2 regions of the Aestuariirhabdus haliotis genome follow, and region 1 is predicted to be linked to the other one. Evidence: predicted binding sites of a transcription regulator. Region 1 holds the regulator's gene; the other holds the start of a gene.

Evidence for each region. Region 1 encodes FNR, which switches genes on or off when oxygen is low (the NO sensors DNR and NnrR bind a similar motif). Its sites were predicted from a motif close to TTGATNTANATCAA; they were not measured.
Region 2: the regulator FNR is predicted to act here: its motif matches at 6,972-6,985, upstream of MIB40_RS05155 (OmpW/AlkL family protein).

What each region holds. Positions count from the first base shown of each region.
Region 1 is NZ_JAKSDZ010000010.1:19,602-35,502, reverse strand. Features, by position in the region: gene ccoN (cytochrome-c oxidase, cbb3-type subunit I) at 1-256, shown strand, start outside; gene ccoO (cytochrome-c oxidase, cbb3-type subunit II) at 270-878, shown strand; gene MIB40_RS08815 (cbb3-type cytochrome oxidase subunit 3) at 884-1,063, shown strand; gene ccoP (cytochrome-c oxidase, cbb3-type subunit III) at 1,056-1,940, shown strand; gene ccoG (cytochrome c oxidase accessory protein CcoG) at 2,073-3,491, shown strand; gene MIB40_RS08800 (FixH family protein) at 3,543-4,097, shown strand; gene MIB40_RS08795 (heavy metal translocating P-type ATPase) at 4,103-6,535, shown strand; gene ccoS (cbb3-type cytochrome oxidase assembly protein CcoS) at 6,554-6,817, shown strand; gene MIB40_RS08785 (sulfite exporter TauE/SafE family protein) at 6,810-7,520, shown strand; gene hemN (oxygen-independent coproporphyrinogen III oxidase) at 7,632-9,020, shown strand; gene fnr (fumarate/nitrate reduction transcriptional regulator Fnr) at 9,171-9,932, shown strand; gene MIB40_RS08770 (adenine phosphoribosyltransferase) at 9,952-10,485, shown strand; gene MIB40_RS08765 (hypothetical protein) at 10,975-11,451, shown strand; gene MIB40_RS08760 (glycerate kinase) at 11,546-12,709, shown strand; gene MIB40_RS08755 (hypothetical protein) at 12,720-13,220, opposite strand; gene MIB40_RS08750 (TraR/DksA family transcriptional regulator) at 13,351-13,677, opposite strand; gene MIB40_RS08745 (DNA-3-methyladenine glycosylase I) at 13,798-14,472, opposite strand; gene ttcA (tRNA 2-thiocytidine(32) synthetase TtcA) at 14,582-15,523, shown strand; gene MIB40_RS08735 (DUF547 domain-containing protein) at 15,558-15,901, opposite strand, start outside.
Region 2 is NZ_JAKSDZ010000004.1:122,202-138,102, reverse strand. Features, by position in the region: gene hutH (histidine ammonia-lyase) at 1-298, shown strand, start outside; gene MIB40_RS05170 (ATP-binding response regulator) at 376-1,938, opposite strand; gene MIB40_RS05165 (ATP-binding protein) at 2,019-4,970, opposite strand; gene MIB40_RS05160 (SDR family oxidoreductase) at 5,224-6,099, shown strand; gene MIB40_RS05155 (OmpW/AlkL family protein) at 6,177-6,893, opposite strand; gene hrpB (ATP-dependent helicase HrpB) at 7,221-9,761, shown strand; gene MIB40_RS05145 (helix-turn-helix domain-containing protein) at 9,788-10,744, opposite strand; gene MIB40_RS05140 (rhodanese-like domain-containing protein) at 10,930-11,334, shown strand; gene MIB40_RS05135 (GNAT family N-acetyltransferase) at 11,334-11,828, shown strand; gene MIB40_RS05130 (ArsR/SmtB family transcription factor) at 11,830-12,150, opposite strand; gene MIB40_RS05125 (permease) at 12,259-13,170, shown strand; gene MIB40_RS05120 (hypothetical protein) at 13,316-13,777, shown strand; gene MIB40_RS05115 (N-acyl-D-amino-acid deacylase family protein) at 13,841-15,484, opposite strand; gene MIB40_RS05110 (cytochrome b) at 15,688-15,901, shown strand, end outside.

The DNA.
Region 1 (15,901 bases):
CGGTACCGTTCTGTACATCGCTTCCATGTGGGTAAACGGTATTACTCAGGGCCTGATGTGGCGCGCAGTAAATACCGACGGCACCTTGACTTACAGCTTTATCGAATCAGTTCAGGCCAGTGAATTTGGTTACATCGTCCGTGCGATCGGCGGTGCTTTCTTCCTGCTGGGCATGCTTCTGATGGCTTATAACACCTGGGCCACCGTCCGTAACGCCGATCCGGTTAAAGCGAACGCTGCGGCGCAGATGGCCTAAGGGGAACAGAATCATGAATCACGAAATTGTCGAAAAAAATATCGGCTTGATGATCTTCTTTACCATCATCGCCATCAGCTTTGGCGCCCTGGTTGAGATCGTACCTCTGTTCTTTCAGGCAGAGACTACCGAGCCTGTTGAGGGCCTTGAGCCTCACAATGCATTGCAACTGGAAGGTCGCGATATCTATATCCGTGAAGGCTGCGTCGGCTGCCACTCACAGATGATTCGCCCTTTCCGTGCAGAAACCGAGCGTTACGGCCATTATTCGGTTGCCGGTGAAAGCGTTTACGAGCACCCCTTCCTGTGGGGCTCCAAGCGTACCGGTCCTGATCTGGCTCGTGTTGGACAGCGTTATTCCGATGACTGGCACCGTGCGCACCTGATCAACCCCCGTGATGTGGTCCCGACCTCCATCATGCCGGCGTACTCTTTCCTGGCTGAGAACAAACTCACCGGCAAGTACACCGCCGCCAAGATGGAAGCTCTGCGTACCGTAGGCGTTCCCTATACCGATGAGGATATAGCAGGCGCCAGCGATGCCGTTCGCGGCAAAACCGAGCTGGATGCACTGGTTGCTTATCTGCAGAACCTCGGCACCGTCATTTCTCAGAAGCGGTAATCACAGTGGATATCAATACATTACGAGGTCTGGCTACTGTTTTCGCGCTGCTTGCGTTCATCGGCGTTGTCCTTTGGGCGTACAGCTCCAGCAAGAAAAAAGACTTTGACGAAGCGGCTAACCTGCCCTTCGCAGACGACCCGGACTCGTTAGAAAACTCTGATCAGGAGAAGAATAATGGATAGCTTTTGGAGTTGGTGGATCATCATCCTGACCACCACGTGCGTCGGACTGATCACCTGGATTCTGTTTGCCAACCGCACCACAACCCTGGGTGGCGGTAAAACAACGGGTCACAGTTACGACGGTATCGAGGAATACGACAACCCCCTGCCAGGCTGGTGGTTCAAGATGTTTGTCGGCACCCTGATTTTTGGTGTTGTCTACCTCATCTACTACCCAGGCATGGGTAATTTCCCCGGTATCGGTGGCTGGACCCAGATCGGCCAATACGAAGAAGAGATGGCGCAAGCCGAGAAAGAATATGGCCCGATCTATGCCAAGTTCAGCGCCCTTTCCGTTGAAGATGTGGCAAAAGACGAGCAGGCCTTGCAGATGGGGCAGCGCATTTTTGCCAACAACTGCGCCCTGTGCCATGGCTCCGATGCCCGTGGTGCCTTTGGCTTCCCTAACCTGACCGATGGTTCCTGGTTATATGGCGGCAGCGCCGATGCCATTAAAACCAGTATCGCTGAGGGACGTAAGGGCCAGATGCCAGCCTGGGGGGCCGTGATTGGTGACAAGGGCGTGACCGATGTCACCGCCTACGTTCGCTCCATGAGCGGTCTCGAGCAAAATGCCGATGCCGCTCAGCTAGCCGCAGGCAAGGTCGTATTCGATGCAACCTGTGCCGCCTGTCACGGTGCTGCCGGTGAAGGTAATCTGGCGCTGGGTGCGCCTAACCTGGCCGACAACATCTGGCTCTATGGTTCATCACCTGCTCGTGTGGCTTACACCATTCGTAACGGCCGTAACGGCGTAATGCCTGCCTGGAATGACATTCTGGGTGAAGACAAGGTCCACCTTGTCTCAGCTTACATCTACAGCCTGTCGAATAAGTAACGCTATACCCGGCTGCCCTCCCGGGCAGCCGGTTTTCCATAGCGCTGACTGCCAGCTTTATGGAAAACCGGCCACTCCTCCTCGCTGGACTCAGCTTGCCGGATTTTTTTGATCTTACCGCCTGGATGCAACATGAACACACCCGTAGATCCCAAGGAAACTGGTAGCAGCCCTGTAGAATCCATCGAAGTCGTCGACCTATACCAAAGCCGAGAGCAGATCTACACCCGCTCTTTCAAAGGGATCTACCGAACCCTGCGAATGGCCGGTGGATGGTTTCTGTTTATCCTTTATTTTGGCTTTGCCTGGATTAACTGGGACGGTCAGCAAGTTGTCCTATGGGACCTTCCGGCCCGTAAATTCCATATGTTTGGCACCACCTTCTGGCCCCAGGATTTCATGCTGCTGTCCTGGTTACTCATTATCTGCGCCATGGGATTATTCTTTATTACCGTGCTAGCCGGCCGCGTCTGGTGCGGATACACCTGCCCCCAGAGCGTTTACACCTGGGTTTATATGTGGGCCGAGCGGGTTACAGAAGGCGAGCGTAACCGCCGCATCAAACTCGACCAACAACCCATGAGTGTCGAAAAATTTCTGCGTAAAGCCGCTAAACATGGCATCTGGTTTGTGGTTGCCTTTGCCACCGGTGTCACCTTCGTGGGTTACTTCACTCCGATACGCGAGCTGGTTCCCAGCTTACTGGCGTTTGAAATTGGGCCCTGGGCTGCCTTTTGGATTCTCTTCTTTACGGTCGCCACCTACGCCAATGCAGGCTTTTTGCGGGAACAGGTCTGCATTTACATGTGTCCCTATGCTCGTTTTCAGGCGGTTATGTTTGACCAGGACACCCTGATTGTTTCCTATGATCCCAAACGTGGTGAAAGCCGAGGCCCTCGTCGAAAGGACACTAATTACAAAGAACAGGGGCTAGGAGATTGCATCGACTGCAAGGTCTGCGTGCACGTCTGCCCGGTCGGCATCGATATTCGTGATGGTCTACAGTACGAATGCATCGGTTGTGCGGCCTGTATCGACGCCTGCGATGAAATCATGGATAAAATGGACTACCCCAAAGGGTTGGTCAGTTACACCACGGAACACAACCTGGAAGGCGGCAAAACCAATATCCTGCGACCTCGCCTGTTGGGTTATCTGGCCGTGCTGCTGGTCATGATTGGCATCGTTATTTACACCCTGAATACTCGCGTACCGCTTTCGATGGAGGTGCTTCGAGACCGCAATAGCCTGTATAACGAAACCAGTCAGGGCATGATTGAGAACGTTTACACCCTGAAGGTTGCTAATATGGATGGTCGTGATCACCATTTCAAAATTTCTGCTAGCGGCCTCAAAGGGCTTAATTACCAGGGTGACGAAGTGGTTCTGGTGCGCTCCGGGGATGTCGCCTCTATTCCGGTTCGTCTGGAAGTTGACCCGGCTAATATCACAAAACGTTCCAGTGATATTGAGTTCACCGTGATTTCCACCGACGACAGCAGCGTCACTGGAGTACATGACAGCCGATTTATTGGTCCTACCGACCTGTAAACCGTACAATCGCCAATCCTTCACGTAGTAACAAAGTATGAGTCATTATCCATGAGCGCTTATTCAACCCAACAATCTGACGAACCTGTAGCGCCCTGGTATCGCCAGGGCTGGTTCTGGTTTGTGTTTGGCATCCCTATGGCTTCCGTATGCCTGGGCACCACCATGCTCATCGTGGCTTTCACGAACCAGGACAGCCTGGTCAAAGACGAGTATTACAAAAGCGGCAAAGCCATTAATCAGGTGATTGCTCGTAACCAACGCGCCGAGACCTTGCAGATTGGCGCCGACCTCAAGGTTGATCAACTGACCGGTGAAGTCAGCCTGCAGCTGCGCAGCCGTGGTGAACAACTCCCCCCCTCGCTTCGCCTGAGTTTCCTCTCTCCAACCCAGGCCAAGCAGGACCAGATCATCGATGTGAAGCAGGTTTCGGCCGGTCGTTATACCGGACAACTTGAGCGTGAACTGAGTGGCCGTCGCTATCTGCACCTGGAAACCATTGAAGACCAGGTTTCCTACAAGCCCTCTGAGGAAGGCTGGCTAATCGAAGGCCAGCACAACTTCGACGGTAATACAGATATCCAAATTGGTTATACCGGCCCCTGATAACAATGACTGATCAGTCTACGGCCTGCTACCACTGCGGCGAAGTGATGCGCGGCAGCGTGCCGTTTGAGGCAACCATTGCCGGCGTATCCCACCCTATGTGCTGTATGGGCTGCAAGGTGGTGGCAGAAGCCATCGACCAGGGCGGCCTGGGTAACTATTACCGCTTTCGCTCCAACGTAGCAGTGACTCCTGAACCTGTCGCGGATGAGTACCGGGCAGAACTGAAACTCTACGATCAACCTGCCTTGCAGCAGGGCTTTGTGCACAACCATTCCGATGGCACCCTGCAAGCCACCCTGATTATCGAAGGGATCACCTGCGCCGCCTGCACCTGGCTGCTGGAACAACAATTGAGCCGATTTAGCGAGGTTGAGTCCGCCTCGGTTAACCTGAGTACCCATCAAGCCAATATTCGCTGGCGCCCAGGCCAGCTGCTGCTAAGCGATATCCTGGAACGTATCGCCAGCATCGGCTATCGACCACACCCCTACTTGCCCAGTCAGCAGGATGAGATCGCCAGCCGCGAAAATCGCCTTGCCATTCGCCGACTCGCGGTCAGTGGCATCGGCATGATGCAAGTGATGATGTATGCCATTGCGCTCTATGCCGGCGCTATACAGGGCATGGAAACCGAGCACCGGGATTTCCTACGTTGGGTCAGTTTCCTGGTCGCCACACCCGTCGTCTTTTATGCCGCCCGTCCCTTCTTCGAAGCCACCTGGCGGGATATCAAAACCCGCCACCTGAGTATGGATGTACCAGTTTCCATCGCCATTGGCGGCGCCTATATCGCCAGTAGCTGGGCGATGTTTTTTAGCAGCGGCGAAGTCTACTTCGACTCCGTCTGCATGTTTACCTTCCTGTTGCTGCTCGGACGATTCCTGGAGATGCGTGCACGCCATCGCACCAATCGAAGTGGCAATGCCTTACTCAGTTTGCTGCCGGCCAGTGCCATTCGACTTGTGACGAATGAGGAAGGCGCCGAGGTTGAAGAGAGGATCTCCATTACCGAGCTGGCCGTGGGAGATCGGGTACGGGTTGGCCCGGGGCAGAACGTCCCGGCCGACGGCCTGGTGCTAAAGGGTGATAGCAGCGTCGACGAATCGGCACTGACCGGCGAATATATGCCCATCCGCAAAACCCCGGGTGACAACCTGATAGCGGGAAGTGCCAATATTGAAAACAGCCTGATGATTGAAATTACCGATATCGGTACCGAAACCCGCTTGTCGGCCATTGTCCGCCTGCTCGATCGCGCCCAGCAGGAAAAGCCCAAGGCGGCAAAACTTGCTGACCAGGTCGCCAGCTGGTTCGTAGCCGCTGTTTTGCTGACCGCTGGCAGCGTATTCTCGTTCTGGTACCTGGAACGCCCCGACGATGCATTCTGGATCACCCTGTCAGTGCTGGTCGTCACCTGCCCTTGTGCCCTCTCGCTGGCTACGCCTACCGCACTGACTACCGCTACGGGCTTTCTCCATAGCCAGGGTTTACTGGTTACCCGCGGACACGTTTTTGAAGCCCTCAACGGGGTAACCCATATCCTGTTTGATAAGACAGGCACCCTTACCCAGGGCAAGCTCAGCCTCGAAGAGGTTGTCAGCCTCAACGACTTCGACGTAGATCAGGGTTTAACACTTGCCGCCCGGCTCGAAGCCGAATCAGAACACCCCATCGCACGGGTTTTCCACCAAAATGGCATCGAAGCTGCCGAGCAACTGCGGCATGTGACCGGTGAAGGGGTTGAAGGGGTTATCGGCGGACAACGCTATCGTTTGGGTAAACCCTCATTTGCCTGCGGCCAGAACCCGCTGCCCGCACCACCCCGACCTGAAGGCCAGTGGATTTTACTGACAGGCAATAACGAGCCTTTGTGTTGGTTTCGCTTGGATGATCAACTCAGATCCGAAGCGGCAGCAACCATCGCAACTCTGCAACAAAAAGGCTATCAGGTCGAGCTATTGAGTGGTGATGCAGTAACCGTCGTAAATGCCATGGCCAAGCGCCTGGGCATCGATTCCGCCATGGCTGCCGCGACCCCGGATATCAAACTGGAACGCTTACAATCCCTGCAGCAACAAGGGGCACAGGTTCTGATGGTGGGTGATGGCATCAACGACGTACCGGTGCTGGCAGCCGCCAATATTTCAGTTGCCATGGGCAGCGCTTCGGATCTGGCAAAAACCAATGCCGACATGGTGTTACTCTCGGGCGATTTGAACCAACTGACGGACGCCCTGGATATTGCGGCCAAAACCCGCACCATCATTCGTGAAAACATTGCCTGGGCATTGGGATATAATCTGCTTGCCCTACCTCTGGCAGCCAGTGGATTTCTGGCGCCCTGGATGGCGGCTATCGGTATGGCAAGCAGTTCTCTGGTGGTGGTCGGCAATGCCCTGCGCCTTGGACGCCGCCCTGCCAGCAAAAGCCTGTAACGCAGTACGGAGTAAACTGTGGAATCGATCTACCTACTCATACCGATCGCCCTGCTGTTTGTAGCAATCGGCGTATGGATCTTTTTCTGGGCAGTCGATGACGGTCAGTTCGACGACCTCGAAGGTCCGGCCCATAGCATTTTGTTTGATGAAGAGCCTACCCCCCGCTCTCCAGAGACTCCGCAGAGCAACGACACAGCCGGATCGCCCAGCAGTACCGATCCGGCGGCTCCAACCGATCGAATCACAGCTGACTCAGACTCCGATAAGCCTCATGGTTGATGTTTCACTGCTGTTCACTGCGTTCACACTGGGCCTGTTTGGCGGTGCTCATTGCGTTGGAATGTGCGGGGGCATTATGGCCGCGCTTTCTTCGGGACTCCCCTCAGGCAATAAGCAAGCGCTGTTACCCATTGTACTGGGCTACCACCTGGGCCGCATTGCCAGCTATACCCTGGCCGGAGCCCTAATGGGTAGTCTGGGCTGGGCCTTGCAGCAACAAGGCAGTGCAGTGATCATTGGCATGCGAACACTGGCTGGTTTGTTACTCATTGCCATGGGGCTTTATCTGGCCAACTGGTGGCGCGGACTGGTCGCTATCGAGCGAATTGGTGGCGTGATATGGAAACCCTTGCAGCCCTATTCGCGTCGACTGTTGCCGGTAAAATCGCCCTCTTCAGCCCTGTTGCTGGGCACGCTCTGGGGCTGGCTACCCTGTGGCCTGGTATACAGCACCCTGATCTGGACGGCAACCCAGGGCAGCGCGCTCAATTCGGCCCTGCTGATGCTGGCTTTTGGTCTGGGTACCTTACCGCTGCTGGTTACTGCCAGTCTGGTATCCTCTCGGTTGACCGCCTTTATGCAAAACCCGACCACCCGTAGCCTGGCGGGTGTATTGGTTATCCTGTTCGGTCTCTGGACGCTACCCGGCCCCCATCAGCAGTGGTTAATGCAGCTGTTTCATCAATTGTCGGTCCGCGCTTGATGGGAATCAACACATTCCATACCCGCTACGACTAAACTGTGGGTCTGATTGGCTGTGTGTTGAGCCTCCTCTTCATGCGCCCCAACATCAACAAATGGAAGTGAGCATTCAATGAGCAGTAACAAGCTGGTTTGGGATATCGAACTGATCAAGCGCTACGAAGGTGCCGGGCCTCGTTACACCTCTTATCCAACCGCGGTGCAGTTTCACGAACTTTTCAGTATTGATGAATATCGCCAGGCTGCGCGCGAAAGTGTCACCAAGAACACCCCTCTGTCACTCTACTTCCACCTGCCTTTTTGTACCCATGTTTGCTACTACTGTGGCTGCAACAAAGTTATCACCAAAGATCGTAGCAAGGCGCTTCCCTACCTAGAGTTACTGCATCGAGAAATCGAAATGCAGGCCGAACTTTTCAGTACCGAACAACGCGTCGAACAACTCCATTGGGGCGGCGGCACCCCCACCTTCCTCAGCATCGAGCAGATGCAGGCGTTAATGAAGAAAACGCGCCAACACTTCAACCTGGTAGACGAAACCGAGGGTGACTTTTCCATCGAGATTGACCCTCGCGAAGCGGATTGGGCGACCATGAATGCACTGCGTGAAATGGGTTTCAATCGCTGCAGCCTGGGCGTGCAGGACCTGGATCCCAAAGTGCAAAAGGCAGTCAATCGCGAACAATCCGAAGCCGACACCATGGCCATCATTGACGCCGCACGCACGCTTCAGTTTCAGTCGATCAATATCGATTTAATCTACGGTTTGCCCTTTCAAAGCGAAGCGAGCTTTATGACGACTCTAGAGCGGGTCATCGAGATCGCCCCGGATCGTCTATCGGTGTTCAATTACGCCCACCTGCCAGAGCGGTTTATGCCCCAGCGCCGCATCAATGCGGAGGATTTACCCTCTTCTGCGGAAAAACTGGCGATCATGCAAAGCACCACCGAACGCTTGCTGGACGCCGGTTATGTCTATATTGGTATGGATCATTTCGCGCGTCCGGACGATGAGCTGGCAATCGCCCAGGAGTCCGGAGCCCTGCACCGTAACTTCCAGGGCTACACTACCCATGCTCACTGCGATCTGGTCGGCATGGGCGTATCATCTATCAGTCAGGTGAACGGGGCTTACAGCCAAAACCATGCCGACATCAAGATGTACATGAACCGCATCGAGAACCATCAGTTTGCCATCAAACGCGGTCTGGTCATGAACAAGGATGACTTTATTCGTCAGGCGGTTATTTCCCAACTCATTTGCCATTTTGAGCTGGATTTTGCTGCGGTTGAGCAACGCTGGGATATCAACTTCAAGAATTACTTCGCTGCAGAGCTGGATCAATTAAAACCCATGGCCGAAGACGGTTTGATCACCCTCGATGAACAGGGTATCGAGGTCACTGGTCGAGGCCGCCTGCTGATTCGCAATATTTGCATGCAGTTTGACCATTATCTGGGCCAGGAAAGCAACAAGGGACGCTTTTCGAAGGTTATCTAGCCCTGGCTTGCAAGCATAACGTTCTATGAGTAAATCCTCCCAGAGCACTGTCCACAAAAGTGCATTGCGTGCTCTGTTTGTTTTGTGAGTAATTTCCCCTACAATATGTCGGAATATAATCTGACATATTAAAGGGTCTTGTCCCCGCCTATGAGCTCTAAACTCACCGTGAAGCACGTCAACCATGTCGCCTGCAAGGAATGTAGTCTGAGTTCCCTCTGCCTGCCGATTGCCCTGGCGATGGATGAAATTGATCAACTGGACGACATCATCAAGCGGGGCCGCCCACTAAAAAAGGGTGAACACCTGTTTCTTGAAGGAGATCCCTTCACCTCAATCTACGCCGTGCGTTCCGGGGCTTTGAAAACCTATACCTCAACCAACGAAGGCGAAGAGCAAATCACGGGGTTTCAGCTACCCAGTGAAATCCTCGGTCTAAGCGGTATGGATGGCGACACCTACCCGGTTTCTTCCCAGGCCATGGAAACCACTATGATCTGCGAGATTCCGTTTGAACGCCTCAATGAGCTTTCCGACAAACTGCCCAAGTTACAAAAGCAGTTAATGCTGCTGATGAGCCGCCGCATTCGCGACGACCAACAGATGATGCTATTGCTCAGCAAGAAGAACGCCGATGAGCGTATCGCAACCTTCCTGGTTAACCTGTCTGCACGATTCCGACGCCGCGGCTACTCTTCCCACGCCTTTCGCCTGTCGATGTCTCGCAATGAAATGGGCAACTATCTGGGGCTTGCCGTTGAAACCGTCAGCCGGGTTTTCACCCGTTTTCAGCGTAATGGCCTGATCGAAGCCAACGGCAAGGATATCAACATCATTGATTCCGAACGCTTGTGTGCACTGGCCGGCGGCCGCGTGATCGACAATCCAAAAGATTCCGCTCAATCGTTGTAATTCCGCTTAAGGATCCCGGATGATTTTTGACGAGTACTTTATCAAATCCCTCGTGCGCCCCATTCCAGACTGGCCACAACCCGGGGTTACCTTTCGCGATATCACTCCGCTGTACCTATCTCCCAAAGCGCAAAGAATGGTTGCCGACAGCTTTATACAGCGTTATGTAGAGACCGACATCACTCATATTGCCGCTCTTGATGCCCGTGGCTTTTTGCTCGGTTCGGTTCTGTCCTACGAGCTCAACAAACCCCTGGTGCTCTTTCGCAAGCAAGGCAAACTTCCAGCTGAAACTCTGGAAGAAGCGTACGATATCGAATACGGTCAAGCGGTGCTGGAGGTTCACAAAGACGCCATCCCTGCCGCTGCCAAAGTATTGCTACTGGACGACCTGATAGCTACCGGCGGTACCCTTTGCGCCGCAGCATCGCTGGTCAAGCAGCTTGATGCCACTATTTATGAAGCTGCCGCTATCATTGACTTGCCCGATCTTGGTGGCAGTCAAAAGCTTCAGGATCTCGGTATTCCAACCTATACCCTATGCGCCTTTTAGGCTATCAGCCCCACAAGATTGCGCTATATATTGGGTTCTTGAACACTTAAGGCAACTCTGATTAATTCAGATGAACTCTGGCTTTCAGGCGAATCCGGAATCGCGGCACGTCTTGGCAGTAAGGTCTAGACCTTTCAAATAAGGCGTAACAAAGAGTCTGGGGTCGCCTGAAAGCCCCGTAGGGCGGTTCTAAAAATGATTTTCTCGGTGTTGAAACCCTTGTCCAGGTCTCGACATGAACGGCGGGCTTCGCCTTGATAAAAACCATTTTTAGGATCCGCAGAGATCTATCTGAATTAATCAGAGGTGCCTTAAATAAGCAAATCGACTAAGTGTTAGTTATGGACATAGCCAATCATTCCCAAAAACCCATAAAAATCCTATAAAACAGCCTGTTAGCTTTATCTGTTAAGTCTAAAATTAGATTCAACAGCTAACTTCATGCTGAATAACCTATGATGTTCGATAACTGGATGTTGGGGGGAATCGATGGGAATCAATGCTGATCAACTGGGGGAACAAGTTGTCCGGCCTACTCTTGAGCTATGCGGCAATTTCAGCCCTGCAGCGCTGCAATTACTGGTAGGGACAGCTGCCGCCGAGAGTGAACTGGGCGACCAACTCTGTGACGACCATGGCGGACTTGGGCTATATCGAATATCGGCCGAGGTTCATCAACGCGTCTGGGATGATTATCTGGTCCATTTTCCTGATCAGGCCAGCCTGGTCAGGGGGATGGCCAGCCAGCGTCAGTTCCTGTGCAATCCACATCAGGAGCTGATTTATAACCTGGCTTACGCCACGGCTATCGCCTGGTTCAACTATCTTCGCTGCGGCGCTAACCTTGATGGTGTCGACGCCAGAGACACCAATACATTGGCCAACATCTGGTGGCACTACTACCACCCGACCAATCCCGACGGTAACCTGTTTCTCACACGCTGCCCCCATATGCAGGCGGCATAGACAGTTGGCGCCAGCCCCGAACAACCGGGCAACATGGCCTTAGTGCCCAGATCCTGATACAACATAGGGGTCATCATTAGCAAGGCCCCTATCTATGAAAGTTCTGCTTGCCCCTGACTCTTTTAAGGGTTCGCTCAGCGCCGCACAATTCTGTGCAATTGCCGAACAAGCCATTCTCAGTCAGTATCCCGATGCTGAAGTTCATCAATGCCCTCTGGCGGACGGGGGTGAAGGCACCGTCGAAGCCCTGATAGCCAACACCGGCGGTCGCCTGCTCCAACGGCAAGTGTGCGGCCCAACGGGTGCTCCCGTTAAGGCTCATTACGGCATCCTGGGCGATGGCAACACGGCCATTATCGAGATGGCCAGTGCATCCGGATTACCTCTGGTTGCACCCTCTCAACGGAATCCTATGCACTGCACCACTTTCGGTACCGGTGAAATCATTAGCGATGCGCTGGATCAAGGCTGTCAGCATATCATTCTGGGCATAGGCGGTAGCGCAACCCACGATGCCGGAGCGGGAACACTCTCGGCCTTGGGCGCGCGCCTGACCAATGCCGAGGGCAATCCTGTTTCGGCCGGTGCCCAAGGCCTTCTGGAACTGGAACATATCGACCTTAGCGGACTCGATCCACGCTTATCCGGAGTCACCATCGACATTGCCTGTGACGTTGCCAACCCTTTGCTTGGCCCTAACGGCGCTACCGCCATTTATGCTCCGCAAAAAGGTGCCAAACCTCAGGATATGGACAATCTGGAGAGAGCGCTTGAACGTTTTGCTCGCATCGCCTGTCGTGATTACAACATCAACACCGAACGTTTCCAGCAATCCGGATACGGGGCCGCTGGAGGGCTCGGAGCGGGTCTGGAACTTATCCAGGGTGTGAGCTTACAGCCAGGCTTTCAAATCATTGCTAACAGCCTGCAACTGGAAGCCAGACTCGATTCTGAGGCGTACGACCTTATCATCACCGGTGAGGGGGAAATCAACCACCAGACACTGGAAGGCAAGCTGCCTGTGGGTATCGCCCGTCTGGCCGCCCCCCGAAAGATTCCGGTCATTGCTGTGGTGGGAAAAATTGGACAAGGTGCCGAATTAACACACGCCGAAGGCATTTCCAGCATCCACAGTATCGTTGATAGTGCTTTAACACTGGAAAATGCGATGGAACAGGCTCCGGCGCTCCTAAAACGCTGTATCGAACAACTGATGCGCTTATGGAAAACCGCCCAGGCTAGCCAGGTGCTGAGCTGAGCTGGGAAAATTATTCCTGGGGAATAAAACGCGCTTCGACCCGAAAGCCAGCGCCCGCATCCTCATGTATCAATGTGCTCTCGCCCGCCTTGATATTGATCAGCCCCTTGCCTTGCATAACCCGGGTTTCAGGTACCTGAACACCTCCGGATTGCTCTTTCAGGGAGATCAAAAGGGTGCGAGAAAACTGGTACTCCAACTCGGCGAGCTGGCGCAGGTTAAAGGCCGGATTTTTTAATGTAAAACTGACGCGGAATCCGTCATCCACCTTGCCCGAGGTCAGGTTGGTCACCACCGTTCCAGAGGTCACGCTGGTCTCGACGTTTTTCACATAGCTGAGCTCTTTACCGCTAAAAGACGAATAGGGGTGATCAAAGCGGTTGCGATACTGGTATTGCTCCTGCTTGCCATCGTAATGGAGGATAAATTCCATCTGATAGCTGTCAGCCGCAGCAACCTGCCCCGATAACCCAAGGGTCAGAACAAGCAAAACAAACACTTTCCATTGCATAGTCAACTTCCTCCTGCGATGCAGCAAGCCTCAACCATTGAGTTCCCGCCAATGGCGGCGCTTGGAAAGCGTCACCATGACAGGGCTTAAAATCCGCCAAGACTTGATACTCTAACAGATAAAGGAAAGGCTAACCCTGCTGTTTCTCCGCGCAACTAATACAGTGGCGGGTATAGGGCATAGCCTCCAGACGAGCCTCAGGGATGGTTTCGCCGCAACTATCGCAGACTTCATACTCATCTTCATCCATACGACGCAGCGCCAGCTTGATACTGCGCAACTCATACTCAGCCTCCTGCCCTATGGCTTCAAGAACCTCATCATTCTCTCGTTCCTGCGCCTGCTCAGACCAATCCTGATTACCCGGTTTGGTTAAATGCTTGCCAATACGGCCAAGACGATCTTCCAATTCTTCCTGCTTCTTCAGCAGGTCTTCGCGCACCTGTGCGTACTTCATGAGCACTCCTGATAGCGGTTAATAAAAGGGACTAGCAAAGGTAAAACTATAGACTACTAGCTACTAGTGTAGTGGCCTCTGGGCCCGCTGCGTTTGATACAGGTCAAGGGGGGCTTCGAACTAGTGCGGCGACGAGATACTACAGGCCAAGGTCATACTGATTTCACTCAATGGCGCCCCGGATTGCTCCTGCCAGCCATTGAATACCTCTTGCACCAGTAACAGATCTCGTTGAGCCGTCGGCATTTTTTCCACTACGCCCTGAGCCTTGAGTGCGGCTACTACGTCGTTAGACAGCATAAAGGTATCCTTTCCCACCATACGCAAAAAAGCAGACGCAGAACGCCCTCCCAAATGAGCGCCTCGCTTGGTCAGGTAACGCCACAAACCGATGATGTCACTGGACGGCCAATCTGACAGAAACCGCCCTACACTGCCGTGTTCGGCGGTAATATCCAGCACCATCTGAGCGTTGAGGGGAATCGTCCTTAACTTTCCTCGGTGGCGAATCAACGCCCTGTTTTGCATCAGAGCATCAATCTGCTCTTCACTTAGTAACGCCAGGCTCTGCGGCTTAAATCCCCACAGGGCCTCTTCAAAAGCGGGCCATTTGCTATCTACCAGGGAATGTTTAAGCCCCGCACGGAATACGCGGCGCACGATAGCCGATAAATAATAGTTATCCGTATGATCGATCAGCTCGCTGGTCGTGGCCAGCACCGGCAATCTCGCCTGCAAGGCCTGCTCTCCCCATAAGCCAATCGCTCGTTCCCTGATTCGTTCAAACGACTCCACACCCACCTCCACAATAGAACATTTTTTGAGCTTACCTGCGCGTCAGGCATCCGCTATAATGGCGCCCTTTTTCTTCGACCGCCACCCGGTCTTCAGGTATACGAGCAATATGTCCAGCATGTCACCCAACACTCCAGATAACACCTCGGCTACTAAAAGCGTTAACCAGAATAAACTCTATAAACGCTTGCGCCGCCATGTAGGACGCGCCATTGCCGATTTTGATATGATCGCCGATGGTGACCGGGTGATGTGCTGTCTTTCCGGCGGGAAAGACAGTTTTGTCATGCTTGATATACTGCGTAACCTGCAAAAGTACGCTCCAGTAAATTTTGACATTATTGCCGTTAACCTCGACCAAAAACAGCCCGGCTTCCCCGCCGAAGTACTGCCCAACTACCTGGATGCCCTGGGCGTCGAGTACCACATTGTTGAGGAAGACACCTACAGCATTGTCAAGGATAAGGTGCCCGAAGGAAAAACCACCTGCGCCCTTTGCTCACGTTTGCGTAGGGGCATTCTCTACCGCACCGCAACCGAGCTTGGTGCCACTAAAATTGCCCTGGGGCACCACCGTGACGATATTTTGGAAACCCTGCTGCTAAACATGTTCTATGGCGGCAAGATGAAAGGCATGCCGCCCAAACTGGTCAGCGACGACGGCCAGCAGATGGTGATACGCCCCCTGGCCTATTGTCACGAAAAAGACATTATCCGTTACGCCGAGATGCAACAATTCCCCATCATCCCCTGCAATCTGTGCGGCTCCCAGGAAAACCTGCAGCGCCAGGCGATCAAACAGATGCTGAATGATTGGGACCAGCGTTTTCCTGGCCGCATCGAAAGCATGTTTACCGCCATGCAAAACATCGTTCCCTCTCACATGGCGGATACCGAACTGTTCGACTTCCAACACCTGAAAACCCAGGACAGCCCGTTTGAAGATGGCGATACCGCGTTCGACGAACCGGATCTGCCCCTTCAATTCCAGGGCAGTGATGACGAACAAACCAAGGGATCGGCTCCTCTGGTCAATATCGTCAATCTATAGCGCCAGTCACAGCCAAGTTAAAAGCCGAAGTCGATTACTTCACTTCGTTGAGCTGCCAGTCGTAACCAAAGCTGAAGCTGGGGTTACCCTCCAGCCATCGCTGGCGCTCAGGTTCAGCATACTGTTTGAGGTGAGCGACGAGCCCCGCTGCATCGCCAAAATCGACAGCGTACCAATCGTAAATACTCGACAGCCTGAGACTGCTGCCACCAGATTGCAGGCCTTTGTCCTGATTAATAAAGCGCCTTGCGGCCAGTTCCAGCTGTGTTTCGTTGTTGGTGCCATCAAGAGCGTCTCGAGCCAGGTCGGGACACCCGAGGCTGGCACAGTTGACGATGTAATGAATACGGGGATCCTGCCACACAGGGCGAAGAATGC
Region 2 (15,901 bases), on a different contig from region 1:
GGAAGATCATGTCTCCATGGCGACCTTTGCGGCTCGCCGTCTCGGTGATATGGCCGACAATACCGAAGGGGTGTTGGCGGTAGAGTTGCTGGCTGCTTGTCAGGGGCTGGATTTCCGTAAGCCACTGAAGAGTTCGGATGCGTTGGAATTGGCGCGAAGCCGGGTGCGAGAGCGGGTGCCTTTCTACGATAAGGACCGTTATTTCGCCGACGATATCGCCGCCGTTGCGCCGCTGATCCAGGAGGGCGTGTTTAATACCATGATGAGCTCAGATCTATTGCCTTCCCTGGGTGATTAGGTCGCTGCTGAAAAATCAGTGGATGTCAGTAAAGTGTTCGCAAAAGGCTCATCATTGATGAGCCTTTTTTATAATCGCTAAACGGTCGGCAGGGTAAAACGGAAAATGGTGCCGCCTTCCGGATGGCGTTCAAAAAACAGCTTGCCACCGTGGGAGTTTATTATGGTCTCGCAAATCGACAGGCCGATGCCCATGCCGCTTTCCTTGGTGGTGTAGAAAGGGGTAAAGAGTTTTTCCTCGGCATCATCGGGCAGGCCATAACCCCGGTCGATCACCGAAACCTGAACCGTATGGGTTTCGGGCAGAAACCGGGTTTCAACCCGAATGCCCAGGTCACGGCGTTCGCCATCGCGCATCGCTTCCATGCCGTTACGAATAAGGTTTAGGGCAACCTGCTGAATTTGCACCGGATCAACCTTGAGGTTGGGCAGGTTTTCGGCCAGTTCGGTATGAATTTCCATGCAATTATTGCGCGCATCCACTTCGGCCAGACGGACCACATCGTTAATCAGTTTGTTGCAGCAGACCTCTTCCAATACGTGGTCGGGTTTTTTTACGAAGCTACGAATTCGGGCGATAATGTCCCCCGCCCGGCGGGCTTGAACGCCGATCTTATCCAGTGCTTCACTGAGACTGGGAAGGTCAAAGGGTTCCTGCTGCAGAAAGCGATTGCAGACCTGGGAGTAATTGGAGATCGCTGTCAGGGGTTGATTGACTTCATGGGCAAATCCCGCGGCCATTTCTCCCATGGTGCTTAATCTAGAAACATGAGTTAATTTCTCTTTTTGGTGCTCGACTTCATCCAGGGCCGATTGCAGGGCTTGCTGTTGTTCCTTTTGAATGGAGATGTCACGAAACAATACTACGGCACCACGACATTGGCCGCCTTCCATAATGGGGTTGCAGGAAATGTTGACCGGGTAATGCGAGCCGTTGGCGTGGGTAAAGGTGTCGTCTTCGAGTTGTTGATGGATACCTTCTTGCAGAGTAATTTGTATGATCGAATGCTCGATGGCAATGTCGTCGCTGCCGGCATAAAAAAGCTGGTGAAATGCGCTGCCAATCAACTCCCCTTCCTGCCAGCCACTGATTTCGCAGGCGGCGCGGTTGGCGAAGGTGATATTCGCCGCGGTATCCAGACCCAAAATACCTTCACTCATGGATTCCAGAATACGCTCGTTCTCTGCTTCCAGTTGTCGGTTGCGAGCGGAAAGTGCGGCTTCCAGTTGATGGATTTTGAGCTGTATATCGACCCTGGCGATGACCTCGTCGGACTGGAAGGGCTTGGTGATAAAGTCCACAGCACCAAGCTCCAGGCCTTTTACCTTGTCTTTGGTATCGTCCAGTGCCGAAAGGAAAATAACGGTGATTTTCCGGGTCGCAGGATCAGCTTTAAGTTGGCGGCATACTTCGTAACCATCGATACCCGGCATCATAATGTCGAGCAGGACTACGGCGGGCATGGCCTTACGAGCAATGCGCAGGGCACTTTCGCCGTTTTTGGCGATGAGTAATTTGTAACCACGGCCGTTCAGGGTCTGCAGCAAGACCTGCAGGTTGGTTGGATTATCGTCGACCAGCAAAATGCAGGTATCACCCGCCGCTGTATGGGCGTCATTGCCGGGGTTATCCGAATCCATTTGGGCACCTATCGCTCAGGAAAATCTAGGCCTATTGTGGAATGTGCCGCCTCTGGCCGCAAGGGGATGTTGTGCGAGGGTCAGGAGCGGGGAGTACGAAGTGCCGTGCAAATGGCTTCCAGGTTTTCAAAGTCAAAGCTGCGGGCCAGTTGTTCGATCTGGGAGGCCAGCTCCTCTGCTTGCGGGGAGTCAATGCGAAGCTGGTTGGCCAGATGCTTTACGGCCTCGATATCTCCCAGTTCCAGGGCAGCTTGCAGTTGATCGGCGAGCTGGAGGCAGAGACGATGATCGATCTGGAAGTTGTTATCGGCGAAAACCGGAGCATTGCTCACCGCTTGTGATTGTTGGTAGCTAATGCCCAGTTGCAAGGCAATTTTATGGAATACCTCGGTGCTGTTGAATGGCTTACCAATGTAATCATTAAACCCGTAAGCCTCCAGGCGCTGTACCGTATCGGCAAATACGCTGGCGGTCACGGCGATGACCGGAATCGTCTTCAGGGTGACATCCTGATGCAGGGCGTGGATCGCTTCCAATCCACTCATCACCGGCATTCGCAGATCCATCAATACAAGGTCAATGCTTTGGCTTCTCAGAATATCGAGAGCCTGTTGGCCATTTTTGGCTTGCAGGGTATGGAATCCAGCGCTTTCTAATAGCCGAGTGAGTACATCCCGGTTGACCCGCTGGTCGTCTGCGACCAGCACTCGATACTGTTTTCCAGGTGGTAACTGAGGGTCGGAAAGGTCTGCCCAGTCATCGTTGAGCTCTTCCACGGCATCTTCTTCGCGGGCGGTAATCAGCGGGATGCTGAAGTGGAATTCGCTACCTTCGCCGGGGCTGCTGGTCACGGCCAACTCGCCACCCAGTACCTTGACCAAGCGACGGCTGATAGTAAGCCCCAATCCTGTGCCGCCTATCTCCTGGCCTTCTGCAGTCTGACCGAAGGGGGAAAAAATCAACTCCTGCTGCTCAGGTTCGATACCGACCCCGGTATCGCGTACCGAGAACCGTATGCGTTGGCCGCCATAGAGTTTAACCTGCATTCTGATGCTGCCCTGACGAGTAAACTTGACGGCGTTAGCCAATAGATTGAGCAAGATCTGTTTCAGTTTGACCCCGTCACTGTGGATAGCCGTGGGCAGCAGAGGATCCACGTCCAGCTCCAGTTGCAGTCCCTTTGAATCCGCGCGCTGGCGTACCATTTTGTAGACGCTGTTGAGAACCCGCTCCAGGTGCACGGCTTCATCGTTGACTTCCAGATCGCCACTCTCAATTTTTGACAGGTCCAGAATGTCATTGATCAGGGACAGTAAATGCTGGCCGCACTCTTCGATGGAACGAAGACTTTCACCCTGGCTACTGGTGAAACCGCGCTCGCGCTGCAAAATCTGGGCGTAGCCCAATACACCGTTAAGAGGGGTGCGCAATTCGTGGCTCATGTTCGCCAGGAACTGGCTCTTGGCATGGTTAGCAGATTCTGCTTCGTCTCGAGCACGAATAACCGCCTGCTCGGTTTGCTTGGCGCGGGTAATATCCCGTGCGATGGCTTCCAGGCCAATTATCTGGCGCTGTGGGTTCGACACCGGTACGGCGTACACTTCAATAAAGCGCAGCTGGCCATCGGGGTGCATTACCTGGAGTTCAACCGGATCGAGGTTATCGCCGGCAAGCACCTGGCGAGCATAGTTACCGGCCAGAGGGTTTTGCAGCGGATCGCCAAACATCTTGTCATGGCTGTCGATAAAATCCTGACGTGAAATGCCCAGAGTATCGGTCACCGAAGGGGAGACATAGGTCACTTCGATATTCTGGTTCATAACAAAATAGAAGTAATTGCCTTTCATGCCTTCAACCAGCCGGCCCAGATTGTTCTCCCGTGCCTGACGCAGCGCTTCTTCCCGAGCGACTAACTGACGTGACATGCGGGTAAAACTTCGTGCCAGCACTCCGATCTCGTCCTGGCTATTGGTGGCAAAGTCGGTGTCCAGCTGGCCCTGTGCCACCCGGCGCACGGCGCTTTGCAATTGGATGATCGGTTGCGATAACAAACCGGAAACCAGCCAGACCGAGGCGATGATCAACAATAGGGAAATCACCAGGAGTGCCGCCTCGATCAATGCTTCTTTTCGTACCCCGGCCAGGGCAACAGATTCGGGCATAAGCACGGCCAGGGCCCAGTCGGACGAGTCGATGGGGGCATAGCTGATCCAGAGCTGTTCATCGTCCATCCTCAGGCGGTGGGCCTTGGTGGTGCCACCCACGCCAGAGGCAATGGAGGCTGCCAGCTTCAAAAGCTCGCGGTTTTGGGCTTCGGCGGCAATGCGGATCAGGTTATCCCCGACGCCCACGGGTTTTGGGCTATAGACCAGATCACCAGAGCGATTAAGGATGACAAATTGCAGCCCTGGCTCATTACTTTCAGGCAAGATGGAATTGATCGTATCGAGCTTGAGATCGATCGTCGTTACCCCGCGAAAGCGCCCGTTGCGGTAAAAGGGGGTGGTGTAGGTGGTGACTTGCGGTTGCGCCGGGGTGGCATCCCGGTAAGGCGCCGTCCAGGTGCCTTGCCAGCTGCGTTGGGGGATTTCCCACCATTGCCAGTCACCGCGGGTATAGTCGTAGCCGATGCTGGCCAGATCCAGGGCTTCTACGCGGTTATCGTCACGATAGGCGTAAGGCGCAAACAGGACTTTATTCTGATAGCCATTAGGGACGAAAGCGATAGCGGCGCCATACACAGCAGAGCTTTGTCGCACATTGGTTCGCAGCAATTCGTACAGTTGCTGGGAGGATTGCTCGGGGTTACTTTCCAGAAAAATAGCGGTGCTGCGGGCAATCTGGGCCAGTTCCCGCATGTGGCCATCAACTTTGCTGGCGTAGTGCCAGGCCATTTGGGTCAGGCGCTCTTCGGTGTTGGCCGTTGCCCGCTGTTGGCTCTGGTAGAGGCCAAAGCCAAAAATTACCACGTAAATCAACGTGATGGGGACCACGGTGAAAAGGATAATCTTTTGGCGTATGGAGGCTTGCACGAAAAGGCGTCCCTGGATTGGCCGGTAAACCGGTTGCTGTCCTACGTCATGCAGGTCGTTTATTATCCTGTTGCAGGCTGACTGAACCTATAGGTAATTGTGCCTAATGTCATGCGCGGGTGTGGCTGGGTTCAGGGGGCAGGACGAAGGTTCAGTGAAAAGCGCCGCTGGGGTACTATTGCCAACTTGGCCGCTGCTGGTGCATGGCCATCATGCCTAAACGGGATGGAATCAAACAGGTGACATTAAACGGATGAAAATTCTGATTATTGGTGGCAGTGGACAAACAGGTACCTGCTTACGGCAGCGACTGGATGAGACCCGGCTAAAATATTACGCCCCGACCAAAGAGCAGCTGGACCTGACCGATACCCGGCACTTGCAGGATGTAGCGGATAAGTATCGTCCCGATCTGGTCATCAACTGCGCCGGTTATCGCAACGCATCTCTGGCCGAAACTGAACCCTCACGCTGTTTCGCCCTGAATCGGGATGCAGTTGGTGAGCTGGCAACATTATGCCATGAGCGTGGCGCCGTCCTGATGCATATCTCCTCCTACATGGTTTTCGATGGTCATAAGAGTGACGCCTATACCGAAAAGGACACCGCCAATCCGCTGGGGGTGCTTGGAGGCAGTTATTGGCAGGGAGAACAACAAATTCGAGAGCGCTGCGAGCGCCATATTATTTTGCGTGTGGGCTGGATGATCAGTGAGCGTAAATTTGAGCTATTGCGAGAGATCATTGCCGAGCTGAAAACCCCCGATCCTTTCGATGTACTGGGAAATCGCTATGGCAATCCGACTCCGGCGGATGATGCCGCTCGGGTGATTGTCGCGATCATGCAGCAGCTGGATTGTAATGCCGAACCTTGGGGAACCTATCATTATGGTGGTGTTAACGCGGTCAGCGAAAGTGAACTGGCGGAAACGATTCTGCGTGAAGTGTCGCAATACGATGAAGTGGCCACGGACCAGCTCAATATCATCAGTGCAACAGATGAGGATGAGACCAGGAAGTTTCCCCTCAATAGCCGTTTGGACAGCACCAAACTGTTACACACCTTTGGGATTCATGCCAATGACTGGCCGGTCGGTCTGGCGCGCTTGATCAAAAGCTTTTATGTATAGCTGAAAATGGTCGATAGCATCTATTCACAAAAACGCCGGCAGATGCCGGCGTTTTGCTACCTCAGGAGTCGAGTCGATTAGAACTTGTAACCGATACCGACCATATAGACCCAGGGATTGATATCCACATCCTTGGCTTTGACTTTAGTGCCTGATGTTTTGCCTTTAAAGGTAGCGTCGGTTTCGATATTGATCTTCCAGACGGTAGCATTGAGTGCAATGTTGTCCGTAATAAAGTAATCGGCGCCGGCCTGGAACGCCATGCCCCAGGAATCGTCCAGATCCAGATCGTACTTCTCGTTTACACCGGTAACGCCATTAAGCCCACTTTCCAGTTGGCTGCTGGCATCTTCATCGAAGAAGGTGGTGTAGTTCAGGCCCAGGCCGAAGAAAGGTTGGAATTTGGAATCGGTACCGCCCATGGGGTGATACTGAACCGACAGAGTCGGCGGCAAATGCTTGGTGCTACCCACCTTGTTGATGCCGAGTCCTTCGAGACCCTGAGCTTTGATATCATGCTCGAAAGGGGTAGCGGCCAGCAGGTCGAGACCAACCTTGTCGGTAATCATCCAGGTCAGTGTCAGGCCCAACTGGGTATTGCTGTCGATACTGCTGACTTCCGTGTTGGCCAAGGTGGTTCCATTCAGGGTCAACTCATCGCTATCAACCCCGGTGGGGTCAACGGTAGCCGCACCCGCGCGGAAAATAATATCACCCGCTTCACGGGCCATCGCCTGGCCAGACAGCGCGGTACTGGCTGCGATAATCGCGGCCAAAAGAGTCAATTTTTTCATAGTGAATTCCCCGTGTGTTGATATCTATTAGCTCTGTGTTATGGGCCGAATTCTATACCCAGCCTAATGGTGCTCGTATTGACATAACTCAACAAAGCTTGGGCGCCTTGCTTTTCTTTTACGGTAAAACAGGCGGCCGATATGACAAATATCAACAAGAGTGTCGAATGCGGTAAAAGATTCGACGGCCGCTGTTTGATCATCAGAGTATAGAAACTGTAAGTCGGAAAAGGTACGACAAGCGATTGGTGTAAACTTCCTTTCCGCTTAAGCCGGCTTTTATTGATAAACTCCCAGCTTGTTAGCCTGACCACCCATGGTGACCCTTTGCTGCCCGAATCAATCCGTCAGTTGCCCATTGCCGAGCTTCTTCCGCGTCTGAGCGAAGAGCTCGGCCTGCGGGATAACCTGGTCTTACAGGCCCCGCCCGGCGCCGGTAAAACAACGGCCGTGCCGTTGGAACTGCTGGCCGCTCCCTGGTTAAAGGGCCAAAAAATCCTGATGTTGGAACCTAGGCGTCTGGCGGCTCGCGCCGCCGCCGCACGAATGGCTTCCTTATTAGGAGAAGCGGTAGGGGATACGGTGGGTTATCGAATCTCACTGGAGCGGCGCATCGGCCCGAATACGCGAATAGAGGTGGTGACCGAAGGCGTGTTGACGCGCTTATTGCAGAACGATCCCGAGCTGGCTGATTATGGCGTCGTGCTGTTTGATGAATACCATGAACGATCGTTGCAGGCCGATCTTGGTTTGGCGCTCTGCCAGCAGGCACAGCAGCTCTATCGTGATCAGATACCGTTGAAGCTGGTGGTGATGTCCGCGACTCTGGATGGAGGACGGATCAACGAGCGCTTGCAAAACTCCCTCTTACTGACCAGCAGTGGGCGGGCTTTTCCGGTTGATCTGCACCACCGGGACATTGGCTCCCTGTCCCGCAATGGGGCTCAGTGGTATCGCGCTCTGGCGGATCTGGTTCAGCGGGTGGTGGCTGAGGAACAAGGAGATCTGTTGCTGTTCTTACCCGGTGGAGGGGAAATAAAACGCCTGCAATCGTTGCTGGAAGAGCGATCTCTAGCGGATATCAGTATTTGCCCTTTGTATGGTGAGTTAGCCTTTGAGCAGCAGCAGCGCGCTATAGAGCCTTCCTTACCTGGTGAGCGCCGTCTGGTGCTCGCGACACCCATTGCAGAAACCAGCCTGACCATAGAAGGGGTGCGGGTGGTGATTGATAGCGGCCTGGTACGGCGCCCCTGTTTCGACCCCGTCTCGGGTATGACGCGTCTGGCAACCCAGCGTATTTCCGCCGCATCCGCCGAGCAACGTGCCGGACGTGCCGGTCGTATGGAAGCCGGTATCTGCTACCGCTTGTGGAGTGAAAACCTGCAATTGGAAGCCTTTGCCAAGCCAGAAATTCTGGAAGCGGATCTCAGCTCCCTGGTGTTGGAATTGGCCGCGTGGGGGGATCTCGATACGGCCGAATACCTGTGGCTCGATGCGCCGCCACCAGTACACTTCAGGGCGGCTTGTGATCTGCTGATCGACTTGCAAGCGTTGCACAAAGCGGGAGACATCTGGCAAATAACCGACCATGGCCAGGCCATGTCTGGGTTGGCCATGCACCCGCGATTGGCTCATATGCTGATCCGTGCCAACGAAAACTCGTTGGGGTATGCCGCCTGCCAGTTGGCCGGCCTGTTAAGCGAGCGCGATCTGTTAATTATGGAGCCTCAACATCGCGATGCGGACATTATGCTGCGTCTCGGGGTGATGGAGGGAGAGCGCCCGCCGGGGCGAGTCAAGGTACGCAAGGGTTCGTTGCAGCGAGCCAAGCAGCTGTCCAAACAGTGGCAACGCCAGTTCAAGGTCAAACCCTGTGGTTTTGATTCCGGACAAATTGCCCAACTGCTGGCCTGGGCTTACCCGGACCGCATTGCCCAGCAGCGAGGGCATGAGCCGGGTCGGTATCGGTTGGCCAATGGTAAGGGCGCCTCAATGGCGCTTGATGACGCCATGGCCACCGTGCCCTGGTTGGTGGTGGCTGAGCTGGGAGGCATCAAAAATACGAGTGATGTTCGTATTTTTCTGGCCTGCGAGGTAGAGCAAGAGAGATTACGAGATCAGTTTGCCGAACAGCTTGTGATCAGTAGCGACGTCTATTGGGACAAGCGTCAAGCGCAGGTGGTGGCCGAAGGGCGTGAGCAGCTTGGGGCTTTGATTCTGCGCAAGTCTCGCCAACAAAATCCGGATCCGCAAGCCATTCAGCAGGCGTTGTTGCAGGGAATTCGTGAGGCCGGGCTGTCGGCATTGCCCTGGAACGATGCTGGCAAAGCTCTGCAAGCAAGAATCTGTTTTGCCGCGCGTTTCGAACCGACGATTCCAGAACTGGATGATGCCTGGTTACTGGAAAACCTGGAATCTTGGTTGCAGCCTTTTCTCGACCGCCAGACCCGGCTCGAGCAATTGAAATCGCTGGATCTGTGCCAGGTATTACTCGCTCAGCTCGATTGGCAGACCCAGCAGAGAATGCAGACGTTGGCACCCGAACGGTGGCGAGTCGCCACCGGATCCCAGCATCGCATCGATTATAGCGACCCCCTGGCGCCGGTTTTGGCGGTGCGCCTGCAAGAGATGTTCGGTTGTGCGGAGCACCCCGCGATAGCTAATGGTCAACAGCCCCTGACACTGAGTTTGTTATCCCCTGCCAGGCGCCCGGTGCAGGTGACCCAGGATCTGGAAGGTTTCTGGCGCGGCAGTTACAGCGAAGTCAAAAAAGAGATGAAAGGTCGTTACCCCAAACATTACTGGCCCGATGATCCCTTGCAGGCCGAAGCAACAACACGCACCAAACGGCATATTAAAGGCGCTTGATTGCAAACCAGTCTCGCGAGCACTTTTCAATTGGCATCAACCGATAGGGTGCCACAAAACTGTTGCCGGTATTGCAGTGGGGTGACACCCACTCGCTTTCTGAAATGATGTCGCATGGTTACTGAGCTTTCGAAGCCAGCACGCTCCGAAGCCTGTTCGATACTGCCCTGCTGATTTTCCAACTGAGCTTTCACCTTGTCGATCCGCTGATTGATCAACCAGTCGTTGGCCGACAGATTAAAGCTGTTGCGGAATTTACGATCGAAGGTACGACGCGACATATTGGCGATCGAGGCCAGCTTATCAATGCTAAACGGTTGCGAGAGATGTTCGATCGCCCAGTCCAGAGCGCCGGCAAACTGGTTCGGCACCTCAAGCATGGGCGTCTCGACAAATTGCGATTGCCCACCACTGCGGTGCGCTGACATCACCAGTCGGCGGGCAACCTGATTGGCAATCTGGTATCCATGATCGCCACGAATGACTTCGATGCCGAGATCGATCCCGGCGGCGCTGCCCGCCGAGCAGCCCACTCTTCCGTCATACAGATAGAGAACGTCTTCGACATAGTCGATGTGTGGGTAACGCTGCTTGAATCGTTCGGCATAGCGCCAATGGGTGGTTGCTTTGCCGGCGGACAGAATTCCCAGCTCGGCCAGTAAAAATGCACCCGAGCAAAAGGACAGAATGCGTTTTCCTGCGCGGTAAAAATCCAGCAACTCGGTTGCCAGTGAATCGCTTACCGACGGCGTCTCGGTCGGCCAGCTGGGCACCACCAGGCTGTCAAATTCATTCAGGGTCGTGATCTGCCTGGCACCCAGTTGTATCCCGCCAGTCGCCTCCAGCAATCCGGCATCAAAGGTAACAACCTCGGTGTCATACCAGTGATCGAACTCTGGCCGAGGCAGACCAAAGAGCTCTACGGCGCAGCCCAGTTCAAACAGGGCGCAATGGTTGTAGCTAAGAATGGCGACTCGGTGCATAAGCAAAAAACGGTTCCTGAAGTGCTGGTTAAGTCTCTGACAGCGATAGAAAATTGTATGGATGCTGTCTTGATCTTGATTAGTTGTTTGGCCTGATCTTATCTAATAGTGTCTTTCAAGCCAATAGAGGGATCGCTGACGGCTGAGGATAATGGTGCTTCTTGATTATCAATAAGGAGAGAGTTATGTCCTCAGCCGTATCCCGAGTTGCCGCCGCGACCAGCGTTGATGCCCTGAACCATTTTCAGGCGTTGCTTCGTTTCGAAACCGATTGCTGGGATGTTCACCACGCCCTCAGTAACCAACGCCAGGACTTTGTTCTGCTCGATGTGCGCGGAGAGCAGGCCTACGCCCAAGGCCATATTGAGGGGGCCGTGAACCTGCTGCACGCACGCATTAACGAGGCCGCTTTGCAGGTCTACCCAGCCGATACGCTGTTTGTCGTGTATTGTGCCGGCCCCCATTGCAATGGCACCGAAAAAGCCGCCATCAAGCTGGCCAAACTGGGTCGCCCGGTAAAGAAAATGATCGGCGGCGTAACGGGCTGGCTGGATGAGGGCTTTACTCTTAAAACCGGGGCGATGGATTAATGGCAAATCAGCTGCAAATTCGTTATGCCCAGCCTGTAGATAACGCCCGGCTGTTGCAATTAATGCGGCAGCTGGCCGAGTTTGAAGGCTACCTCGAACAGTTTGCCGTCACCGGCCCCGAGTTGCAGCAACGGCTCTTTGATCGACAAGAATTCTCTGTGCTGGTGGCGCAGGCCGATGATCAGCTGGCGGGTATGCTGGTCTATTACCACATCCCCTTTACTTATGATTTGACGCCCTGGATTCAGCTAAAAGAATTGTATGTGGTGGATGCCTATCGTTCGAAAGGGGTGGGTAGGGCTTTGATGCGCAGGCTGGCGAGGGAATGTGCCCATGAGGGAGGCAAGAAAATACGCTGGGATGTACTGGCTGCGAACGAAAAGGCTAAGGGGTTTTATCGCTCATTGGGTGCACGGCCGGAAACGGAATGGGAGTTGTTCAGCATGACCGACAAGGTCATGGCGGAACTGGCTGGGATAAACATCCGTGGTTAGATCAGCGGTTAGCCTTGATTGGAGGTACTGGATCGAGCTGATCGGCGCAGCATTCCTCCTGTAAAAACATCATCAAGGCGCTGAGCTGTTCATACTGGGCAACGCAGTAAAGTACTCGGCCCTCCCGACGCTGGTTAATCAGACCGGCCGACGTCAGGCTGGTCAGGTGGTGCGACAGGGTTGAGCCGGGAATGCCCAGTTCATCCTGCACCACGCCCACCGCGATGCCGTCGCTGCCCGCTTTGGCCAAGCGCTTGTACACCGCCAGGCGGGTAGGGTGCCCTAATTCCTTCAGTGCCTTGGCTGCCTGATCGATATTCATCTCGGTCTCCAAAAAAATATATTTCGATATTACTAGAAATATCTTGACCGGAGAAGTGTTGGTTATTATATTTCGATTATTCTGGAAATATAGATTTAGGTGAGAGTAATGATAACGAATCAAATGGTGCAAGAGACGCTGGGTATGTTTGCTTTCCTGGCCGTGGAGCTGACGCTGTTGTTCCTGCTGATCAGCTATCTGGTGGGGGTGCTGCAGGAGTACATTCCGCCACAGAAGATTCAAGCCATACTGAGCAGCAAGAACGGTAAAGGTTATGTAGTGGCCGGACTATTGGGCTCTATTACGCCCTTTTGTTCCTGTTCAACCATTCCATTTTTGAAGGGCTTGATCAGGGCGAAGGCTGGCTTCGGTGCCATGATGGTATTTCTGTTTGCCAGCCCATTGCTGAACCCGATCATAATTGGACTGTTTGCGGTTACCTTCGGCATCGAAGTTGCTCTGACCTATTTCATTATCGCCATGGGTATTTCCGTTGTGGCCGGGTATGGCCTGGAAAAAATGGGCTTTGAAAAACACATCCGCGCCGAAGCCTGTGTAGAGGATGGCCCCAAGGGATGTGGGGCGTCCTGTCAGGGGCAAGCTCCAGTGGTCAGCAAGTGGTTGCGAATCTGGCGTTCCACCTGGAAGGACTTCAAAAAGGTGCTGCCTTACCTGATTGGCGGTATTGCCATCGGCTCCATGATTTATGGTTTTATGCCCACCGAATTGTTGTCCAGCATTGCCACCAGGGACAATCCGTTGGCGATTCCGGTGGCCGCCGTTATTGGTATTCCGCTTTATATTCGAGCCGAAGCGGTGATCCCCCTGAGTGCTGCATTGGCTGCCAAGGGCATGGGGTTGGGTGCGATAATGGCGTTGATTATAGGCAGTGCAGGAGCCAGTTTGACGGAAGTGATTCTATTGAAATCGATCTTTAACACCCAACTTGTGATGGCCTTTCTGTTGGTGATTATTGGAATGGCGATCAGCGCCGGTTTCCTGTATCAATATTTGTTCTGAGGTCTCGGATGATTGAGGTTATTTCATATTAGCTTGCCGCATGCGCATTGAGCTTGCAGTTTGTTGTGAGGTCTCGGGGTTGCTTTAGGGAATAATTAACCACTGTTTCAGTGGCCAGTGTCATGGCCCTGAGGATAAGGAAAATATGAACAAACGATTGATGGCAGTGTTGTTTTTGCTCTTCTTACCCGTTACCTATGCCAAGGAATCAACCCAGGGATTGGGGATAAACAGCCCCAAAGATGCCTTGCAGTCTCTTCAGATAGACGCTTTTGGTTCGGTGTCCCTGGCCAATTTATTGGCGGATATCACCGGTGGCAGGGTGTATCGTGATCGCAGTGGTTATGCTCAGGGCTATGTGGCTATCGCGTCCCAAAATGATTATGGCCATTACGGGAGTATCGATTTTGAATTTAAGCCGCCCTATGATTTTACCCGTGCCGATGTGCTGGCACAGGCGAAAACCATGCCGGGGGTTAAGGTCACGGAAAGCGGCTCACGAGTGTATTTGCGCTGGCAATACCAGCTGTTCCGGTGTGCGGTCGACTTTGATGAAGACCCTCAGTATCCGCTGTTCCAATTTATTTGTCATTACTCAGAGAAGTAATGCCTGACTACCCTGTAATGCCTTAATGGTTTTACGGGTGGGCCGGAAGTTCTTGGCGCGAACTTAATGGTTGGCGACTAAAAACTCACCGCTCAAGGGAACGTTTTTCCGAGTACTGTTGGTCACAACCGGGACGCCGTTGATATACACCTGCTCGATCCCGGTGGGGGCGGCGGTGCTGTTGCTGGCAGAGCTGTTATCCTGAATTTTGTGCCAGTCAAACACGCAAATGTCCGCGTGCAGACCGTCCTTGATTAAACCTCGATCGGTAAAGCCAAAACGTTTGGCTGCATCGCCGGTCATGCGTGCAATGATGTCTTCCAGACTCAAACAGCCGGTGTTACGGGCTATCTGTAAAAAGCGTGGAAAGCTGCCGAAAGAGGCCGCGTTTTCGATACCCGATGGTTCCGGCCATGAATCGGTCATAAACATCGCCGCGGGGTGTTGCATCAAGTGTGGGATCACTTCCGGGTCATAATAACGGTGCATGATCATACGGGCTTCAGCATTGGATTTGTCGAGCAGGTCAAGCATTACTGCGAAAGGTGAACGGCCAACTTTTCGGGCGATCTGGGCAAGGCTTAGACCGGTGTAGCGCTGGTATTGTTGGCAACCGGGTTCGGAAATCTGAATGCAAGCATAATCCAGCCCCACCGCTCGAAAACCCAGTAAGGCTTCCAGTCGCAAGCGCAACATCGGTAACCGTTGATGCAGTATATCCGGCATGCCGGACATGACCCATTCGGGCAATAATGTGTTCAGCAGAGTGGCGCCAAAGGGGTAGGGAAACATATCAAATTTGACGTCCACCCCGTCCGCAATGGCGCGATCAAACTTGTCCAGGGCCTGATGCAGGGTAGGCCAGGTTTTCTTACCGACAAAGATAAGATGAGAAAATTGCAGTTTAACGCCGGTCTCCCGGGCCAGATCGAGCATCTCGTCGATAGCCCTCAAATTATGTGCTTTGCCAAGGGGATTCATCGGGTAGGTGCCGGATAACACCGAGTATGCCTTAGCGTGCACGGTCAAGATACGATCACGATGCTGTACCAGTCGTGCAACATCAATAAGTTCTTGTCGGCTGGCGAAGACACCGGGTTTATACTGCAAGCCAAGCGATACGCCGGCGGCTCCTTGTTCCATGGCTTCATCCAGTAAGCCAAGCATTTGTTGGTGATCGCTGTCGGGCAAGGGTGTGGCGGAAAAACCGGACAGTGAAGTACGGCAAGCGCCATGACCTACCAGGCTGAGGACATTGGGCCGAATGCCACGGTCTTGTAGCTGTTGTCGGTAACCTGTGAAACTGCTCCAATCGATGGCTCCGTGACCGGCCTTAAACAGGGAGTTTTCAATCAGGTGGTGGTGCGGACTATCGCATTTGAAGCCGAAGGGACTGAAACCGCAATTGCCGACCACCATCGAGGTGATGCCCTGGGCGACAAAGGGATCGAACTGTTCCGGTGCATCACCGATGGCAAAATAATCCATATGGGAATGCACATCGATAAAGCCCGGGGCAATGACTTTTCCGCGGCAGTCAATGACATCAGCATTGGGGATTTTGGCCTCGGGCGCCATTATTTGAAGCTGTCCATTACGAATTAACAGGTTGCCGGGGAAAGCCGGGTTGCCTGTGCCGTCAACGATTAATCCACCTTGTAACAGGCGGTTCCCGGAGGTCGAGTGGTTATCTGGTAGCTGTGTCATGCTGTCCCTTTTACCTTCGTTTTGCGCCTGTTGATAAGGCAGGCTCGCACGAAGTCATTGTTTTTATTTGTTCCATAGTACCAATTTGTGACTTGAGTTCCAGCAAAGAGCTGTTTGTTAATCTCTTACCTATACTGGTTTATCTGCCTTGTTTATGAGTGCAGTGCAAAACCAAAGCCAAAACGCCACGAGAGAATTATCTTATGCAGCTAGACACCCTTAATAAGTTCAGTGCGACAACTCTTGCGTTACATTGGATCGTGGGTTTAACCATGATCATCCTGTTAGCTGTGGGAATCTTCATGGTTGAGACGGAAACCTTCAGCCTCTATCCCTGGCACAAGTCCTTTGGAGTATTGATCATTCTGGTGGTAGTGCCTCGAGTATTTTGGCGAATAAAAAATGGTTGGCCGTCAC